DNA from 2 places in the Cryptosporangium aurantiacum genome. Region 2 is predicted to be linked to the other one. Evidence: riboswitches for the same ligand, from Rfam matches in the RefSeq annotation. Region 2 holds a riboswitch; the other holds the start of a gene.
The links. Region 2 has a riboswitch for cyclic di-AMP ahead of BUB75_RS48075 (transglycosylase family protein). Riboswitches for the same ligand answer to the same signal wherever they lie in the genome.
Positions count from the first base shown of each region.

Region 1: it holds a riboswitch for cyclic di-AMP, as region 2 does, so the genes downstream of both, BUB75_RS32165 (C40 family peptidase) here and BUB75_RS48075 (transglycosylase family protein) in region 2, are expected to answer to the same signal.

Region 1 covers NZ_FRCS01000012.1:158,782-164,020, reverse strand. The annotation lists gene resB (cytochrome c biogenesis protein ResB) at 1-881, shown strand, start outside; gene ccsB (c-type cytochrome biogenesis protein CcsB) at 881-1,906, shown strand; gene BUB75_RS46610 (hypothetical protein) at 1,936-2,088, opposite strand; cyclic di-AMP (ydaO/yuaA leader) riboswitch at 2,432-2,569, shown strand; gene BUB75_RS32165 (C40 family peptidase) at 2,654-3,562, shown strand; gene BUB75_RS32160 (menaquinone biosynthesis decarboxylase) at 3,638-5,083, shown strand; gene mqnP (menaquinone biosynthesis prenyltransferase MqnP) at 5,080-5,239, shown strand, end outside.
Region 2 covers NZ_FRCS01000002.1:266,521-271,759, reverse strand. The annotation lists gene BUB75_RS08100 (AAA domain-containing protein) at 1-1,851, shown strand, start outside; gene BUB75_RS08095 (MarR family winged helix-turn-helix transcriptional regulator) at 1,848-2,294, opposite strand; gene BUB75_RS48075 (transglycosylase family protein) at 2,515-3,255, opposite strand; cyclic di-AMP (ydaO/yuaA leader) riboswitch at 3,407-3,582, opposite strand; gene BUB75_RS08085 (glycoside hydrolase family 6 protein) at 3,888-5,239, shown strand, end outside.

The sequences.
Region 1 (5,239 bases), on a different contig from region 2:
ACGACTTCCAGGGCACCTACCTGGCCAACGGCCAGCCCTCGGACTTCCTGGCCAAGGTCAAGTACGTCCAGGGCGACCGGGCCTTCACCGACGAGCCGGACGCCTCGTACGACCTCAGGGTCAACCACCCGCTCCGGTTGGACGGCGCCAACGTCTACCTGATCAATCACGGGTACGCGCCGGTCCTGAAGTACACCGACCGCTACGGCACGGTGTTCGAGGAGGCCCCGGCGTTCCTCCCGCAGGACACGCAGCTCACCAGCGAGGGCGCGTTCATCCTCCCGGACGCCAACCAGGACCCGAAGTCGAGCGCCCGGACCCAGGACGTGCAGATGGCGTTCACCGGCTTCTTCCTGCCGACCGCGCCGTCGTCCGGGCCGCCGATCCAGTCGGTGAGCCCGGAGCCGAAGGATCCCGCGGTGACGCTGGTCGGCTACCGCGGCGACACCGGCCTTGACTCCGGCATCCCGCGCTCGGTGTACTCGATCGACCAGAACCAGGTCGACAGCGGCGCGCTGCAGTCGGTCGGGTCGAAGAAGCTCTCGGTCGGCGAGGTCTGGACGCTCGACGACGGATCGACGCTCCAGTTCGTCGGCTACCGCGAGTTCATGACCGTCCAGGTCGGGCACGACCCCGGTGAGATGACCGTGCTGGTCTCGTCCGCGTTCGTGCTGGTCGGCCTGATCGCGTCGCTCACCGTGCGGCGGCGTCGGCTCTTCGTCCGCGCGATGCCCGGCGGCGAGCTGACGGTCGGCGGTCTCGCTCGCACCGACCCGGATCGGTTCGCCGAGGAGTTCCGGCGCCTCGTCGATCGGATCGAGTCGACCGCACGCACCACAGACCCGAAACACCCCGTTTCCGTCGGGAAAGAAGGATCGTGATGACGGACCCCCAGCTCGCCGATCTGTCGAACACGTTGCTCGTCGTCGCGATCGTGGCGTACACGATCGCGATGTTCGGCTACGCCGTCGAGTTCGCGTTCGGACGCAAGGGCGTGGTGGCGGCCCGTGCCGCGGCGCCCGCGCGTGCGAAACGCGTCCTGGTCGGCGCCGGCGGCCCGTCGGAGGACGCTCCGGTGTCCCCGGCCGGTCCGGTGACCCCGCCGGCTGAGCCGCCGCGCACCGCCGGCCGGGCGGCCTGGTTCGGCCGGTTCGGGGTGGCAGCGGCGGTGATCGGCGCGCTGGCCCAGATCGGCTGTCTGGCCGCGCGTGGGTTCGCGGCCGACCGCGTGCCGTGGGGCAACATGTACGAGTTCGTGTCGGTGGCCTGCGTGGTCGGCACCGTGACGTGGCTCGTGGTCTCGGCCCGGCGTCCGGTGCGCTACCTCGGCATGTTCGTGATGCTGCCGGTCGTCCTGCTGCTGGGTCTGGCCGGGACCGTGCTGTACGTCGACGCCGGGCCGCTGATGCCCGCGCTGGACTCGTACTGGCTCTGGATCCACGTCTCGACCGCGTCGATCTCGGTCGGGATCTTCCTGATCGGCGGCGTGCTCTCGGTGCTCTACCTGCTGCGGGAGGGGTACGACCGGCGGATCGCGGCCGGGCGTCCGGCGAAGGCGCCCGGCTTCCCGTTCGGGGTCGGCCGGCACCTGCCCGCCGCGGCCGGGCTGGAGCGGATGACGTTCCGCCTGCACGCGTTCGCGTTCCCGATCTGGACGTTCGCGATCATCTGCGGTGCGATCTGGGCCGAGGCCGCCTGGAGCCGGTACTGGGGCTGGGACCCGAAGGAGACCTGGGCATTCATCTCCTGGGTGGTCTACGCGGCCTACCTGCACGCGCGGGCGACGACGGGTTGGCGCGGACCGCGAGCGGCCGCGATCGCGGTGCTCGGGTTCGTGACGATGATGATCAACCTTTACGTGATCAACTTCGCGGTGTCGGGGCTCCACTCGTACTCGGGTCTGTAGAGCGGCACCTTAATTTTGGAATACGGGATTCAGCGCTCGGGTGGTGTCGGCGCCGGGGCGGGCGGCTGATCGTCCGTTCGGACGGGCTCGTCCCGTCGCCGGTACGCCAGTGCGGCCTCGTAGTCGTCCCCCCGGAGCCAGCCGACGACGACCACGTCTTCGTGCTCGGTCTGCTGCGCCATCGTTTTGTCCCCCTCAGTCCACTTCCTGTTTCCGACAAATTACTACAAATGGACGCTTTGGGGCGGTAGGCATCGGGCGAATCGGCCGCCTCAGGAGTTACCGGCGGCGGGTCCACCGTTCGTCTGTCCTTTGTGGTCGAACTGTTCCGCCGTTCGGCCGAGGGGTCGGCGAAAGCGCATTAAGAATCGCTTAAGCAGACGTTCCGGAGTGGACTAGCTACGGGTTGTCGCCGCCGATTAGGCCTTCATTAGGATTCGGAGGCGAGGCTGGACCAGCCAGTCACAGATGCCTTACCGTGACCCACGAGTTTCCGAGCGTCCGCCGTTCACCAAGGATGGCGTCGGAAATTCGCCGCCGAATCGCAGCGTCACGAAGATCGAGCCGGGGATCCGAGATCTCGGGGTGAATCCGCCGTAGCGCGGTAGGGCAGCTCCCGCCCGAACCCGTCAGCTAACCCGGTAGGCGGTTCCGAGGGGAGTGAGGAGTGCCGCACAGGTGAGATCCGTCCGGACTCACGCTCGTCGTCCCATCGTCCTGGTCAGCGTCATCGCTGCGATTCTCAGCGTGGCTCTGTTACCCGGAAGCGGCGCCAGTGCGGCTCCGTCGCTCTCCGAAGCCGAGAAGCAACTCGATGCTCTCGGCGTGAAGATGGACCGCGTCAACGAGCAGATGAACAGTGCCAAGGTCCAGCTGAAGCGCGTCCAGACGCAGCAGGCCGGGCTGAACCGTCAGCTCGCCGCGTCGCAGGCCAAGCTCGACGCCTCCCAGGCCGAGGTCGGGAAGATCGCAGCCGCGGCCTACCGCGACGGCGGCATGCGGCTCTCGTCGTCGCTCCTCACCAACGGTTCGCCGGCGAATTACCTCGACCAGCTGGCCGCCGTCGAGTGGCTGTCGTCTCAGCAGCGCGACACGATCAACCAGGCGAAGGCGTACCAGGCGAAGTACGACGACACCAAGCAGCGGGTCGACCTCCAGGTCAAGACCGCCGAGCGGCTGAAGAAGCAGCTCGACGATCAGCAGAAGCTGATCAAGAAGGACCAGGACAAGTGGGAGCAGATCCGGCGGACCGCGTACGCCAAGAAGTACGGCTCCGCTCCCGCGACCGTCACGTACAACGGGCAGGCCAGCGGTAACGCCGCGACGGTCGTCCAGTTCGCGATGGCGCAGCAGGGCGAGCCCTACGTATTCGGCGGCTCCGGCCCCGGCTCCTGGGACTGCTCGGGCCTCACGATGATGGCGTGGAAGCAGGTCGGCGTGTCGCTGCCGCACTCGTCGCGTCAGCAGTACAACTCGATCCCACACGTCTCGCGCGGAAACCTGCAGCCGGGCGACATCGTGTTCTTCTACAGCGACCTGCACCACTCCGCGATCTACATCGGTAACAACCAGGTGGTGCACGCGCCCACCGAGGGTCAGACGGTGCAGGTCGAGAGCATCAACAACATGCCGTACGCGGGCGCGGGCCGCCCGTAGCACTACGCATGCCGGCGCCGACCCACCCTCGGGTCGGCGCCGGACGTGTTTCCCGGGCCAGGGATACTGGCTCTCATGGCCCACACCGATCTTCGTGAGTTTCTGAAGCGGCTGGAGAAGGCCGGTGAGCTCAAGCGGATCACCGCACCGGTCGACCCGACGCTCGAGATCAGCGAGATCACCCAGCGGGTGCTGCGGACCGGGGGGCCCGCCCTGCTGTTCGAGAACCCGACGCGCGGCGACATGCCGGTCGTCATGAACGTGTTCGGCACCGAGCGCCGGATGGCGATGGCCCTGGGCGTCGACGCACTGGACGAGATCGGGCAGCGCATCGGCGGCATGCTGAAGCCCGAGCTGCCGCAGGGGTTCAGCGGCCTCCGCGAGGCGCTGGGCAAGGTCACCCAGCTGAAGAACGTCCCCCCGAAGAAGGTGAAGACCGCGCCGTGTCAGGAGGTCGTCTACAAGGACGACGCAGTCGACCTGAACCGGCTCCCGGGCCTGCAGATCTGGCCCGGCGACGGCGGGATCTACCACAACCTGGGCCTGACCCACACGAAGCACCCGCAGACCGGCGTCCGCAACCTCGGTCTCTACCGCCTGCAGCAGCACAGCCACAACACGCTGGGCATGCACTGGCAGATCCACAAGGACTCCACCGCGCACCACGCGGTCGCCGAGCGGCTGGGTCAGCGGCTGCCGGTCGCGATCGCGTTCGGCTGCGATCCCGCGGTCTCCTACGCCGCGACCGCCCCGCTGCCCGGTGACATCGACGAGTACCTGTTCGCCGGCTTCCTGCGCGGCGAACGGGTCGAGATGGTCGACTGCCTGACGGTGCCGCTGCAGGTACCCGCGCACGCGATGGTCGTCCTCGAGGGTTACCTCGAGCCCGGCGAGCGTGCCCCGGAGGGACCGTTCGGCGACCACACCGGGTTCTACACCCCGGTCGAGGACTTCCCGGTACTGCACGTCGAGTGCATGACGATGCAGCGCAAGCCGATCTACCAGTCGATCGTCACGAGCCAGCCGCCCCAGGAGGACGGGCCGATCGGCAAGGCTACCGAGCGGATCTTCCTGCCACTGATCAAGCTGCTGATCCCGGACATCGTCGACTACGACCTGCCGGAAGCCGGCGTCTTCCACAACTGCTGCATCGTCTCGATCGACAAGCGCTTTCCGAAGCACGCGATGAAGGTGATGAACGCGGTCTGGGGCGCCGGGCTGCTCTCGCTGTGCAAGCTCGTGGTCGTCGTCGACGCCGACTGTGACGTCCACGACTACCGGGAGGTCGCGTTCCGGGCGTTCGGCAACGTCGACTACGCCCACGACGTGTTGCTCACCACCGGACCGGTCGATCACTTGGATCACGCGTCCTACCAGCAGTTCTGGGGTGGCAAGCTGGGTGTGGACGCCACCCGCAAGCTCCCCACCGAGGGCTACCACCGTGGGTGGCCGGAGGAGATGCGGATGAGCCCCGAGGTAATCGCGACCGTCGATGCGCGTTGGCGGGAGTACGGCCTGTGACCAGCACCGTCGAGGCGCCGAACAAGGTGAAGGCGTTCCTCCGGCTGGTCATGATCGAACACTCGGTGTTCGCGTTGCCGTTCGCCTACGTGGCGGCGTTGACCGCGATGCGGACCGAGGGTCCTTCCGTTCAGTGGATCACGCTCGTCGTGATCA
Region 2 (5,239 bases):
TTGGTCCGGCACCTCGGCGAGCAGGAGATGGCGCGGCGGGCGCTGAAGGTCGGCGACTCGTACACGTTCCAGGGCGCCGAGCGGGACGTGATGTTCCTCAGCCTGGTCGTCTCCGACCGGGACGAGGCGCGGGCCGCGTTCACCGGCGCCGACCACCACCGCCGGGTGAACGTCGCGGCCAGCCGGGCCAAGGACCAGATGTGGGTCTTCCACTCGGTCGGCGCGGAGAACCTCCACCCGGACGACGCCCGCGGCGCCCTGCTGCGGTACTGCGCGGCGCCGAAGCCGGGACTGGCCGCGCTGGCCGCCGAGCCGATCCCGGACGAGACGCTGTACGCGGCGTGCGAGTCGGAGCTGGAGCGCTCGGTCCTGCGGCGGCTGCTGGACGTCGGAATCCGGCCTGCGGTGCAGTACGCGATCGGACGGCACCGGGTCGACTTCGTGCTCCCGACTGCGGACGGGCGGCGGCTCGCGATCGAGTGCGACCACGGTCGCTACCGCGGCGTGACGCGGTGGGCCGAGGAGATGCGGCGCCAGACGGTGCTCGAGCGGGTCGGCGGCTGCGTGTTCTGGCGGGTGCGCGGGACGCTGTTCGCGCGTGACCCGGACGCGGCGCTGGCGGGCTTGTGGCCGCTGATGGACGACCTCGGGTTGCTCCCGGAGGAAGCGCGCGGGCTGCTCGCGCCGACGGAGCCGGAGGTCGAACCGGAGGAGGAGTCCCCCGCCGGCGAGTGGATCGAGGGCCAGGGCTGGGTCGAGAGCGAGGCCGAGGGCGAGGACTGGGGCGCCGAGTGGAACGAGGGCGCCGCCTGGACCTCGGACGAGGAGGCCGCCGCGGCGGGGCTGACCGACCTCACGGTCGTGCTGCCGGTGGTGCGGTTGCCCGCCGACGACGCGGACGCCGAGCCGGCCGAGGAGCAGGCACCGGAGCCCGTGGCGTCGCCGGTCGCGACCGAGGAGGAGCCGGTTCCGGAGTGGGCCGGGGACGCACCGACCGTGGCCAGGCTGGAGGACCTGCCGGGCGCCGTCGACGCGGTGATGCCGTGGGTCGGGGACGCGCCGACGATCCCGACCGCGGACGCGCTCCCGAACGGGCACCCGGCGACGCTGCTGCCCGGCCTGGCGCCGAGGTCTCCCGCTGCGCCGGTGCCCGCAGGGCCGCCCGCGCAGCCCGTGCCCGTGCCGCCGATGCCCGCGCCGCCGCCGGCGCCCGCCCCGTCCGCGCCCGCGGGGCAGCCCGTGCCCGCATCGGTAGTACCCGCGCTCCCGACCCGGCAGCCGATTGCGGTACCGCCGCCGGACGAGCTGCCCCAAGCGGCACCCCAGGCGCCCCAGGCGCCCCAGGCACCCCCGGTCGCACCGACGCCGCCGGTGAGCTGGTGGGACAAGGAGAGCGTCGAGCCGGTCCAGCCGGTGCGCGCCTCCCAGGCGACCGACCTGACCCGTCAGCTGCCGGTCGTCCCCGAGCCGGCGGAGACAGCGTCTGCCGGGTACCAGGAGGTCGGCGCGATCCGCCCGGAGGAAGCACGCGCGGCGCTGGTCGCGTATCGCTCCCGCGTCGACACGCCGGTCCAGGCCGGCGGCAAGATCGTCGGCTGGGCGTGCTTCTATCCGGACGACTCGATCGAGGCGCTGCGCAACCGGGCGAACGTCGAGGTGATGCGGCAGGAGGAGGCCAGCACCGAGACCGCGGGCTGGCTCACCGCCCGGGAGGCCGCCGCGGTGGTGGCCGCCGCCGAGCAGCGTCGGGACGTGCCGGTCGTCGACCCGGCCATCGGCGAGGTCGGCGTTGCCCGCTACGTCCCCGAAGACCCCGAAAACCCCACCCGCCTCCTGCGAGCAGCCCGCTAACCACCCAGCAGGATCAGAAGGCGGTTGAGGGCGGGCAGTGCCGCGGCCAGCGCGTCGAGGTCGGACTGGTCGAGCTGGTCGGCCGCCGCGAGCGCGATGCGCCGTCGGTGGTCGGTGTAGCCGTCGATCAGGCCGGTCGCGGCCGGGGTCAGCGTGAGCCGCACGGCACGGCGGTTCTCCGGATCGGGGGACCGGTCCAGGTAACCGCCCGCGGTCAGGTCGCCGACCAGCGTGCTCACCGTGTTGGGAGCAGTGCCCAACGCCGTGGCCACGGCTTTCACCCCGATACCCGGTTTGCTCCGCACCACCCGCAGCACCTCCATCTGCGCAGCGGGCAGCGGCTCGTCCGGCAGGTCGCTCCGGGCGGCGCGGCGCAGGGTCCGATGGAGCCGACCGAGCAAGGTGCTCAGCTCGTCGGCGACCGTGCCGGGGGTGGCCGACATGGCGCTCCTTTGTGGTCATCCGGCGGCAGCGCCGCCGAGTTACCACCCGCCGACCTGCGCGAAGAGCCATGATGGCTGGAGCGTCCGGTAGCCCGCAGTCCCCCGTTCAGCCCGAGTGAGTCAGCCGGGTAGACCCGGCCCGGCGCCGGTGAGCCCCGGTCCTGGCGGACCGGGGCTCAGGCGTCACGGGTGATCTGTCATCAGCGAATCGTTCCGAGCACTATCCGATCAGGATTCTCTGCCCCGGGTGGATGACGTTCGGATTCGCCCCGATCACACGGCGGTTCTTCGCGTAGAGCGACTGCCAGCTCACCCGGTGGCCGACGGCGATCAGCACCAGGCTGTCACCGGGGCGGACCAGGTAGCTCGGGAAACGCGGTGTAGCAGTCGTCTGACGCGCGGTCACGTCGAACGGACGCTTCGGGACGAAGTCGCGCAGCTCTGTCGGGCGGGAGAGCGCGGTGACGCTTCTCCGCGGTGCCGCGTTCGTGGTGCGCTTCCGTACGTCCTGTCCGCGGTACGACCGGTTCTCGGTCGATCCGCCGCGCCAGGACTTGGTGGACCGGTGCGACCGGTACCCGGTGTACTCGTTGGTGCTCTTCTCCCAGCTCCGCTTCGAGTACTTCTTGGTGTAACCCTGTCGCTTGTAACTCCGACTGGCCTGGTCGGACCAGCTGCTGCGGTACCGCTTCTTGGTGTATCCCTTGCGGCCGCAGGTAGGCCAGGCGCCGATGCCCTGGCTGCGCAGTACGCGCCTGGCGACGGTGATCTGTTCGGACCGGCTGGCGTTGTGTGCCCCTGCCGCGTACTTACCGCCCCCGTGTGAGCGCCACGTCGACGGGCTGAACTGCAGTCCGCCTTGGTAGCCGTTGCCGGTGTTGATGTTCCAACGCCCGCCGGATTCGCACTGCGCGATCGCATCCCAGTTCACGTCCGCGTGGGCCGGTGATGCACCGGCCACGAGCGGGGTGATTCCCGCTAGGCCGGCAGCCACGGCGAGTGCCAGGCTTCGACCGAGCGGGCTCAGGCGCCCTGGCGCCCGATGCCGTCCGCCCGCACGTGGCGAGCCTTCGGCGCTGAGCTGGGTGGGATGGGAAGACTCCTTAGACATATCCGACCCTCTCCACGCCTACGAGGTGAGCTGTCGGGTTCGGGCTGAGTCGGCCCGGCCACGCGGTGCGTGGCTTCACCCCAAGGCGTCAACTTGCGACACCGGAAGTTGGGTCCCCCGCTCCTGCCCGAGGTTCGAAGTCCTCGTCGCCCGGGGCAGGATTCGGCGTAGCCGGGCGCGAGGTCCGCGGTGAACGGACGAAAAAGACAGAACCACAAAATCGGGTGAATGCCAAGTTACCGCACCGTGATATGCGAAAGGTGTCGCGGTGACCATTAAGGCCCATACCGCTGTCCCGGTTGCACAGCCACCGCTGTCAACGTGCGACACAGCGAATTGGAGTGGTCTATAGGTTTCAGTCCGAATCGGCCGTGTAACCCTAGGGGGTCGGTTCACTCCGTGGCGTAGTGGTCCCTTAACACCTCACTAAGTACCGCCTGTGACAGTGGGCGTTCGTGGTCGTGACCGTGAAAATGAGGTCCATGACCGACGCTCCACGTGCCGGCCTGCTTTCTCGGGCCGGTCTTCGCGCCGGCCCGTACCTCGCTCGGCACCGCCGCGGCAGTGCGAACGGCCGAGCCCTCACCGCAGGAGTAGGCGTAGCCGCGCTCTGCTCCGTGGTGGTGATCGGTGGTACCAGCCTGGTTGCCGCAAACGCCACTAGCGAACCCGACCATTCTTGTGCGGCGGCCTACACCGTGCGCCATACCTGGTCGACCGGCTTCTCCGCCGAGGTCGCCGTCACGAACACCGGCGAAGACCCGGTGAAGAACTGGAACGTCAACTGGTCCTTCGACGGCGGTAAGGCCGTCGTGAAGGGCTGGGAGGGCGAGTGGCAGCAGGACGACGGTCTGGTGACCGTCCGTGCGGGCGAGGACAGCGTCCGGCTGGAGCCCGGCAAGACCCTCACGCTGCGGTTCACCGGCTGGCACCCGCAGGGGAAGGCACCTGACGCCGCCCAGTTCGCTCTGAATGGAGTAAGTTGCCAGGTGGGCGGCGACAAGGAGGAGACGCCGGAGAGCGCCTCGCCGACGCCGTCCTCGATCGCGCTGCCGCCGGGCTTACCCGCGTCTCCCGCGCCGACCGGTAAGCCGACCAAGCCGGCCGCGGGCCCGCTCGGTTCGCTGTTCGTCGACCCCTCGGGTCAGGCCGTCGAGTGGGTGGAAGCGAACTCGGGCGACCCCAGGGCGGCCGTGATCCGCGAGCGGATCGCCGAACAGCCGCAGGCGCACTGGCTCGCCGCGAACAACCCCGGTGAGGTCGAGAGCGACGTGCGGGGCTACACCTCCCGGGCGCACTCCCGCGGCAAGGTGCCGGTGCTGGTGGCCTACAACATGACCAACCGCGACTGCGGTGGTGCGAGCGCGGGTGGCGCCGACAGCGCCGACGGTTACCGCACCTGGATCAACAACTTCGCCGACGGGCTGGGTTCCGGCACGTCGATCGTCATCCTCGAGCCGGACGCGCTCGGGCACCTGACCACGTGTCTCTCCGCCGACCAGCAGCAGGAGCGGCTGGACCTGCTGGAGTACGCGGGCAAGACGATCAAGCAGGCCAGCCCGAAGGCCCGCGTTTTCTACGACGTCGGCCACTCGGCCTGGATCGACGCCGGTGAGGCAGCGAGCCGCGCCAAGCAGGCCGGCGCCGGGCAGTACGGCGACGGCATCGCGCTGAACACGTCGAACTACAACACCAGTTCGAGCGAGGTCTCCTACGGCAAGCGGGTGCTCGCCTCGCTCGGCAGCGGCCAGATGGTCGTCGACACGTCTCGGAACGGCGCCGGACCGGCGGGTGGCGAATGGTGCGACCCGGCAGGCCGCAAGCTCGGGAAGTA